DNA from 2 places in the Paenibacillus andongensis genome. Region 1 is predicted to be linked to the other one. Evidence: riboswitches for the same ligand, from Rfam matches in the RefSeq annotation. Region 1 holds a riboswitch; the other holds the start of a gene.
The links. A riboswitch is a leader RNA that binds a small molecule or an ion and turns the genes downstream of it on or off. The one in region 1 is predicted to bind cobalamin.
Positions count from the first base shown of each region.

Region 1 (4,213 bases):
CACAAGTATAAGCGGCGGTGTAGCTGTTGGGATTGAGACCTTCGCAAAGGACCAGTTCAAGTTGACTGAGAAAGCTCTTCGCGACGCGATTACGCCACGCTCCAAAATATTAATTCTCTGCTATCCTAGCAATCCGACAGGCGGTATTATGACCTATGAGGATTGGCTTCCGATTGCCAAAGTCATCGAAGAGAATGATCTTATTGTCATTTCCGATGAAATATATGCAGAGCTGACTTATGGTCAGAAGCACGTGAGCTTCGCGGCTATTCCTGGCATGAAAGACCGGACAATCTTGGTTAGCGGGTTCTCCAAAGCTTTTGCCATGACAGGCTGGCGGATGGGATATGCTTGCGGTCACCATGAACTTATTTCGGCGATGACCAAAATTCATCAATATACGGTGATGTGCGCACCGGTCATGGGCCAAGTTGCTGCTCACGAGGCTTTGACGAATGGTATGGAAGAGAAAGATCGGATGATCGAGTCCTATAACCAGCGCAGACGTTTGATCGTAAAAGGGTTCCGAGATATTGGTCTTGAATGTCATGAGCCGCAAGGCGCATTCTATGCATTTCCAAGTATTGTCGCTACAGGATTAACTTCAGAGGAGTTTGCGCAGCGGTTATTATTTGAGTCAAAAGTTGCTGCTGTGCCTGGTGATGTGTTTGGTTTAGGTGGAGAAGGCTTCTTACGCTGCTCGTATGCCTATAGTGTTTCGCAGCTAAATGAAGCATTGGAGAGAATTGGCAATTTTATGAGAAAATTGTAAGTGCTAACGTAAATAAATATGTTCATTATTGATGAAAACTGGTATTCTTGTAGTAAGGAGGGATGAGCATGGCTTTTATGGAATATCAACTATCAACCTATCAAAAACATTTTCAAATTCGTGAACAGGATTTCGGACAACGTTGGTTAACCAAGCGTGCGAAGAAGAAAAACTCCCTTACCTTATTAGAAGAAGAGATTCATTCTCTGCGACGAAGGTTAGAACAGATGGTTTTTGATGGGGAAGAAATGACATCTGATTCCGTCGTTGAATTGAGCACAATACTAGACCAAAAAATAAATGAATATATGCATAATGGGAAAAAAAGTCGGTGAAAACCGACTTTTCTCACGACTATCGATGGATTCAGATAACAAACGGAGGTACGCTCACAACATGAAAGTGAAATGGCTGTTGGTTATGATGGTGGGGCTTATGGTGATGCTTACGGGTTGCGGCGGGCCGAAGCCGGATGTATCTATTTTTATTATGGGCTCGAATGGTTTTCCAAGTGAAGCGGGGGACAAGCTGGAGAATTCTTTGAAATCCAAGGTGGGCGAGGTTCCTACAGTCAAAGTGAATACATCACCTATATTCTCGTTGGAAAAAATGATTGTGGAGCTAGCTGCCGGGGGCAATGGCATCTTCATTCTTGGCGAAGATCAATTCAAATCACTAAGTAATCAAGCGGGTTTCGTTTCTTTGGATGATACCATCAAACCTGAAGATTATCCGGATGGCGTTATTCAAATTGCTGAAGAGGGTAAGCCTGCTGAAAAGCATCTATATGGTATTCCTCTTGCAGGAAACAAATGGATGAAAGAGCAAGGTTTTGAAGGAAAAGGCTTGGTGGCTTTTATTCCTCAAAATGCTCCAAAGATGAATGAGTCGTTGCAAGTGCTCAAAATAATTGCACAAAAGTAACAAGAAGTCTATAATCGACAAATAGATTGATAGTAAAACATGCAGCCATAGGTGCTGGTAAGCTCACTTACGAAGAGATTGCCACTTAAAAGGGAAGCCGGTTAAAGTCCGGCGCGGTCCCGCCACTGTAATCCTGGCATGAACTGCCGGGAGAGTCAGGATACCTGCCCATGGTGCCGTTTACGACATCCTTCGAGGAAAAGGATCGCGTTAAATCAGGAAGCTACCCTAGATATTGCTGAGCGCCGCGATTTATCGTCCCTTTTGTTCCTTCGAGAACAAAGGGGCTTTTTTGTTAGGGTCAATCGACATAAATTGTTTAGAGAGAGGGTTTGCCAGATGAAAAAGAATTCAGTAAAAAAAGCACTTATTCTTACAGTAGCGTTAACAACAGCAATGAGTCTAGCAGCTTGCGGTAAAAAGGAAACGGAAATCACTAATCCGTCTAAGCTTGGCGGGGAAGGGACCAAAGCTCCTGCTGCAACGACGGCACCATCATCCGCAGCCAAAAAGACGGTCTATCCATTGAAAATAAAAGATGCTACGGGCAAAGAGTTTACATTTGATAAAGCGCCTGAGCGTATTGCATCGGTGTCCCCGGCAGAGACTGAAGCCCTTTTTGCAATAGGGCTGGAAGCTAATATTGTTGGTGTATCTGATTATGATGATTATCCAGAAGCGGCGAAAACGAAGCCGAAACTTGGCAGCATAACGAAGCCTAATCAAGAAGCCGTGATCGCTTCTAACGCAAATGTTGTGTTTACGGGGGTTTCGATGAAACCCGATACAGTAGAAAAGCTGCGTGCTTTGAATATCAACGTGTTTAAAGTGGAGCCGAAAACATTGGATGATGCCATTGCGAATATTCAAACGTACGGAATCATTACGGATCATCAGGAGCAAGCGGAAAAAGTGGTTGCCAAGATGAAAGCGGACCGTCAAAAGGTTGTTAATGCAGTGAAAGACGTGAAGCAAGAGAACAAGAAAAAGGTATACATTGAATTTGCCCCGGGATGGACAGTGGGCAGTGGCGAGTTTATGGATGAATTGATCAAGATTTCTGGCGGTGTTAACGTTGCAGGAGACAAAAATGGCTGGTATGAAATCAGTGAAGAAAAAATCATTCAACAAAATCCAGGTGTAATTCTGTTCGCCAATGGGGTTGTCGATAGTAAGAGCAAGAAACCACTTGATGAAATTATCCGATCTAGAAGTGGTTGGGATACCATTGATGCCGTGAAGAACAAGCAGGTGGTCGGCCTCGACCAGAACATGCTCAGCCGTCCGGGTCCAAGACTGACCGATGGATTACTTGAAATGGCGAAAGGCATTTATCCCGAACTGGTGAAATAAAATGAAAAGAAAATTAATGCTGTGGGGAGGAGTAGGGGTTATACTCCTTCTTCTTTCTATTGTGGCGAGCTTGTCGCTAGGTGCTGCTAATCTACCGGTTCTGCAAATTGCCAGTATTCTCGCCAAGCATATCCCTTGGCTGGGAGATCACATCGATGCCACCTGGCCGCAGTCGTCGGAACAAATCATCAATAAAGTACGATTTCCCCGTGTATTACTGGGGATTCTTGTAGGGGCCTCACTCTCAATCGCAGGGGCAGCTTTTCAAGGTGTGCTGCGCAATCCACTTGCGGATCCTTATGCACTCGGTGTATCCTCGGGGGCTTCTGTAGGAGCCGCATTTTTAATCTATTTTGGATTGCAAGTGGCGTGGTTTGGGCAATGGTCGATACCTATTGTTGCCTTCGTAACGGGACTTATTTCTTTATTTCTGGTTCTTAAGCTTGCTCAGATCGAAGGGAAGCTGAAGATGGAGACGCTTATTTTATCAGGCGTGGTCATGCAGGCTTTTCTAGGGGCAATCGTATCCTTCATGGTATCTATTTCCAACCAAGTTATTAATGAAATTATTTTCTGGCTAATGGGCAGCTTGGCCATGCGAGGTTGGTCGTATACGTATATCATTTCGCCTTATTTAATTATTGGTTTTGTCGTGCTGCTTAGCTATGCAAGGTCGTTAAATTTACTGGCTTTGGGTGAGCGGCAGGCGTCACATCTCGGTGTGAATGTAGAGCGTACGAAGTTGATCGTGCTTATTGTAGCTACATTTCTTACTGCTGCTGCGGTATCGGTTGCTGGTGTAATCGGCTTTGTTGGGCTCATCGTGCCACATTTAGTACGACTATTGGTTGGTCCGGATTATCGATTGATTATTCCATTGTCCGCAATTGGCGGCGGTATTTATGTCCTCTGGGCAGATACACTTGCCCGTACCCTGCTAAGTCCAACCGAAATTCCACTTGGGGTCATCACGGCATTTCTGGGCGCGCCATTTTTTGCTTATTTGCTCCACAAGGATAAGAAAACGTTAAGAGGTTGATCAAGATGATTAAAGTGGAGCACCTTTCCCAAAGCTTTAGGGAACAACAAGTGCTGGAGAACGTCAGCTTTGAGATCAAGCAGGGTGAGTTTTTTGGGATTATTGGGCCAAACGGCAGCGGTAAG
Region 1 covers NZ_CP104467.1:6,247,931-6,252,143, reverse strand. The annotation lists gene NYR53_RS27940 (aminotransferase class I/II-fold pyridoxal phosphate-dependent enzyme) at 1-772, shown strand, start outside; gene NYR53_RS27935 (aspartyl-phosphate phosphatase Spo0E family protein) at 841-1,107, shown strand; gene NYR53_RS27930 (type 2 periplasmic-binding domain-containing protein) at 1,169-1,696, shown strand; cobalamin riboswitch at 1,729-1,882, shown strand; gene NYR53_RS27925 (ABC transporter substrate-binding protein) at 2,036-3,049, shown strand; gene NYR53_RS27920 (FecCD family ABC transporter permease) at 3,051-4,088, shown strand; gene NYR53_RS27915 (ABC transporter ATP-binding protein) at 4,094-4,213, shown strand, end outside.

Region 2 (4,213 bases), 3.3 Mb from region 1:
TTAGCCGTTCTGATCAGGAAGTCGATCCAAAAACATACGTAAAGCTTTGGCTCGATGGCTCATTTCATTCTTCTCTTCCACGGATAGTTCTGCCATCGTTCTCCCAAGAGCAGGGATATAAAATAAAGGATCATAGCCGAAGCCGCTCTCGCCACGTTCTTCCCCAATGATGAAACCACGGCAAGAGTCCTCCGCTTCAATCACCTCATTCGCTACTGGATCGATAAGCGTAAGCGCGCAAACAAAGGAAGCTTCGCTAAGAAGCTTTGGGTGCTCTCCATCAGCAGGCAATCCGTCTACAGGATCTACCTCGCTTAATGCTTGCAGCAGCTTAGCATTATTGTCTGCATCCGTAGCATTCTCTCCAGCGTACCTGGCTGAATAAACGCCCGGTTCACCGTTCAAAGCGGCTACACACAAACCGGAATCATCGGCAAGAACCGGCACATGGAGATGTGCCGAAATGATCTGCGCTTTGATCCGTGCATTTTCTGCAAACGTCGTTCCGCTCTCCACGATTTCCGGAAGATCTGTATAGTCCGTTAAACAGCGAACTTTGTATCCTTTTGCTCCAAAAAGCTTCTCAAACTCTTTGACTTTGCCCTCGTTACGCGTTGCAATGACGACAAAATTACTTTGTAGCTGCATGGTGTACACCTCGAATGCGATCAGCGATCGGGCCTAAAACGTTAGATTGCTCTTCAATCATCGTATGGATGCCAGTTTCAGCGAGAGCGAGCAATTCATCCAGTTCTTTACGGGAAAAAGGAGCATCCTCGCCAGTTCCTTGGATTTCTACGAATTGACCCTGCCCCGTCATCACGACGTTCATATCAACTTTGGCATGTGAATCTTCTTCATAATTCAGATCCAGCCGCGGTGTTTGGCCGATAACACCAACACTCACAGAAGCCAGAAAGTCGTTAATCGGGAATTTGGCTAATTTCTTGTCTGTCGAAAGCTTGTCGATGGCAAATGCCATGGCAACAAAAGCACCGGTAATTGACGTAGTACGCGTACCGCCATCCGCTTGAATAACATCGCAATCGAGTGTGATGGATCTTTCGCCTAAGGCTTCCAAATTCACCACAGAACGAAGCGCACGGCCAATAAGACGCTGAATCTCCATCGTACGTCCACCAAGCTTACCTTTGGCAGCTTCACGCTGATTTCTAACCTGCGTAGCTCGAGGCAGCATCGAATATTCGGCTGTAACCCACCCTTTCCCTTGACCTTTCATAAAAGGTGGAACGCGTTCTTCAACCGTCGCTGTACAAATCACTTTGGTATCCCCGACCTCAATAAGCACCGAGCCTTCCGCGTGTTTTATATAATGAGGGGTAATTTTCATAGGTCGCAGTTCTTGATTCGTTCTACCGCCAATTCTCATAAATGTTGTTCTCCTCCTGTTGCTTCCATCAGAAGCTTGTTCCTACGCCCCATTGTAATGTAGTGTAGGGCTTTTGTAAAAAAAATAGGTTACTATCCCCAAATTTTTCTTTATTATTTCCAAATTGGGGTAAAAACCTATATTTTTTTCCTTAAGGTTTTCTGGAATCTGGAAGTTGCAAAATTTCAATTATTTATCTCAAACGAGAACTCGATACTAGCACATTCTATCACATGTTAATGTCCGGCACGAAATTGATTCTAAAGTTTTGGCATCCATAGGCTAGCATAACTTTGGATTTATCCACCTTTACATAACCCTGGAACATTGCGTTGTATCATCTGTTCAGGATGAACATCGAAGCCGAGTGTTATTTGATTTACAAAAAGCTCTGGACAATTACATACGATAATAATAAAGAGGCCATAGCATTGAATGCTATGGCCTCAAAATCTATATACGCATAAAAATCATTACACCCAATACAAAGCTATACGCAGCAGTTAGACAACCAACTACTCGATACACAGAAAGTCGCAATCGAGCTTTTAGAAAACCTATGACTGCTAATAAAGCAATCAGAGAAGTAGATAAAATCAAACCGAACACAAAGGAAAAAACGACAGATCCTCCTAAAATCATTGTACTCATTCCAGCAGCCGTACTAAGCAGTAAGATTTGCGTAGGTGTCTCAGCGCCGAATCCATGTATGATTCCAACTAAAAACGCACCAGCATGTCCGATTGTTTTTTTCGTTGAAGAAACTTGAACGACTTCTTTTTTCAATACTTTCGCAGCAACAACGTACTTTAATTGACGAATCCCCTCAAGCGCAACACTCCATTTGCTTCGCAATTCAAATCCATTCCACTGGCGAATCAAAGTGATAAACATCCAGATACTAAGTAAAATAAGCGTTGATGCTACTAGGAGTTCCATTGTCGAATCAAGCCAACTAGGAATATTTTTGCCTAAGACAATTGCACTCAAACCAAGAACAAGGATAACCAAACCATGACCAAGAGAATACATAGTTGCAAGCAGCATGCCCTTTCTAGCTTTTGTTTCTACCCCAACCAAATCCGTAATGGCTGCAATATGATCCCAATCAACCCCGTGCCTAAATCCCAGTAATAATGACGAAAAAATAATAACCAGATACTCGCTACCCATCGTTCATTCCTCCTTGTTTTGTTTTTAATTCCAAACAAAAAAACCTTGACCATTGATGGCCAAGGAAGCAGATCATTATCAAACAAAGACAGAAAAATCCCGTATTAATAATATTCTACACCAGCCCCTTTCCTCGAAGGACGTCTACTGTAACGCTACTAGGTAGGTCTCCTGGCTCTCAGATCAAAGCTTCTCTCTCCCTTCCCCATTACATGAGTGGATTCTTAGAAAGTTGCTCCCTGATTACAGTGGCGGGACCGCAGGGGACTTTCACCCCATTCCCTGTTACCCTCTTTGTCTCCAAAAAGGCACCTAGTAACTACGACAATATTCGGTTGTTCATTTTAAAATAGCACAGAGCTGAAAAGGGATCAATGTAATTATTTAGTTATTTAAAGTTATGACTAGACAACGCTGAGAAAACCCCTAGGCAAGCGCCTTGTCAAAGACAGCACGTTTGCATAGAGGTCGTTAGAACCGGGCAAGCTTTTTAAAGCTTAGCCGGATTAATATGCGCAGGTTTCGTTACAGGCTTCACAGCGCCATCCACTTTTATTTGCACTTGCTTAAAGCTTGTGTTCTCCGTCAATGAAAGAATAACGGACTGCATAGCCTCAGCAGATGCTTTCTGATCGGCGCCAAGGAATTTATTGGAGAAGTCAACGGTTATAACGCCATCCGCGGGCTTAATGCTCTTCACTTCCGTTGTAGCATTCAGAACAGCAGCCAGACCCTTCTTCTGATCAGGCCCTTTGATCAACTGTTCGACAACCGCTTTCGCGACATCATCCGTTCTTTTGACGAGCCTTGTAACAGGTACATAATATTTGTAATTCTGATCATTTTGATTCAAGAAATAGAGTGTGACCGGTGTGGATTGGCCAAATTCAGCGTCCTCAGCCTTCTCGATGTTGATCCCCATCGAGCGTGCAAGCGGTGTATCCAGCGGTGTCTTCCCTTTCGGCATCTCCTTCAGATCTTTCCCGTCTACACGCAGCTGCACTTTCTCTACGGTGGGGAAGCTCGTCAGGTTCCAAGTGATAGCTTCTAAAATTTTTCTCTCATTTGCCCCATCATAATTGAGGAACTCCTTAGAGAAATCAACAATGGCACGCTTGTCTGATGTGACATTCAAACTTACGACTTTCGTACCTTTAGGCAGCAGAGCCTCAAAACCAGATGGAAGCAAACTTGCAACAGGTCCTCCGTCCACCATATACTCGAGAGTCGTTTTGGCGACAGACACCGTCTTCGGCAATCCAAGACTAAGCGGAGCCACGAAGCCTTTACCATCTTTCACATAAACCGTCATCTGCGATGAATTGTCTTCGATCATATCGATCGTAACGGCTGCTGATGTCGTCTTCGCGTCAGCTCCCGCACCCGTTGTCGGAGGTGCATCGATGTCACTTTTCTTTCCAGTGCCCAGAACCGAACATCCCGTGGTCAGCAAGGCAATAACCCCCGCGATAGCGGCTGAACGAATCCAATGTTGATGTTTCATTAGCTTATTTCCTCCTCCAAGTTTTCGTAGACAAAAGAAGCATCTGCCTATATTTTCTTAACATGGCCTGTACACTGCTTTTTCGTATTATTATGTATACGAGGCTTTGTCCGATTTATAACTACTTTTTGTCCACATTCGAAAAA
Region 2 covers NZ_CP104467.1:1,865,443-1,869,655, reverse strand. The annotation lists gene NYR53_RS08630 (XTP/dITP diphosphatase) at 1-648, opposite strand; gene rph (ribonuclease PH) at 632-1,390, opposite strand; gene NYR53_RS08620 (HoxN/HupN/NixA family nickel/cobalt transporter) at 1,844-2,563, opposite strand; cobalamin riboswitch at 2,708-2,894, opposite strand; gene NYR53_RS08615 (GerMN domain-containing protein) at 3,054-4,067, opposite strand.
Region 2: it holds a riboswitch for cobalamin, as region 1 does, so the genes downstream of both, NYR53_RS08620 (HoxN/HupN/NixA family nickel/cobalt transporter) here and NYR53_RS27925 (ABC transporter substrate-binding protein) in region 1, are expected to answer to the same signal.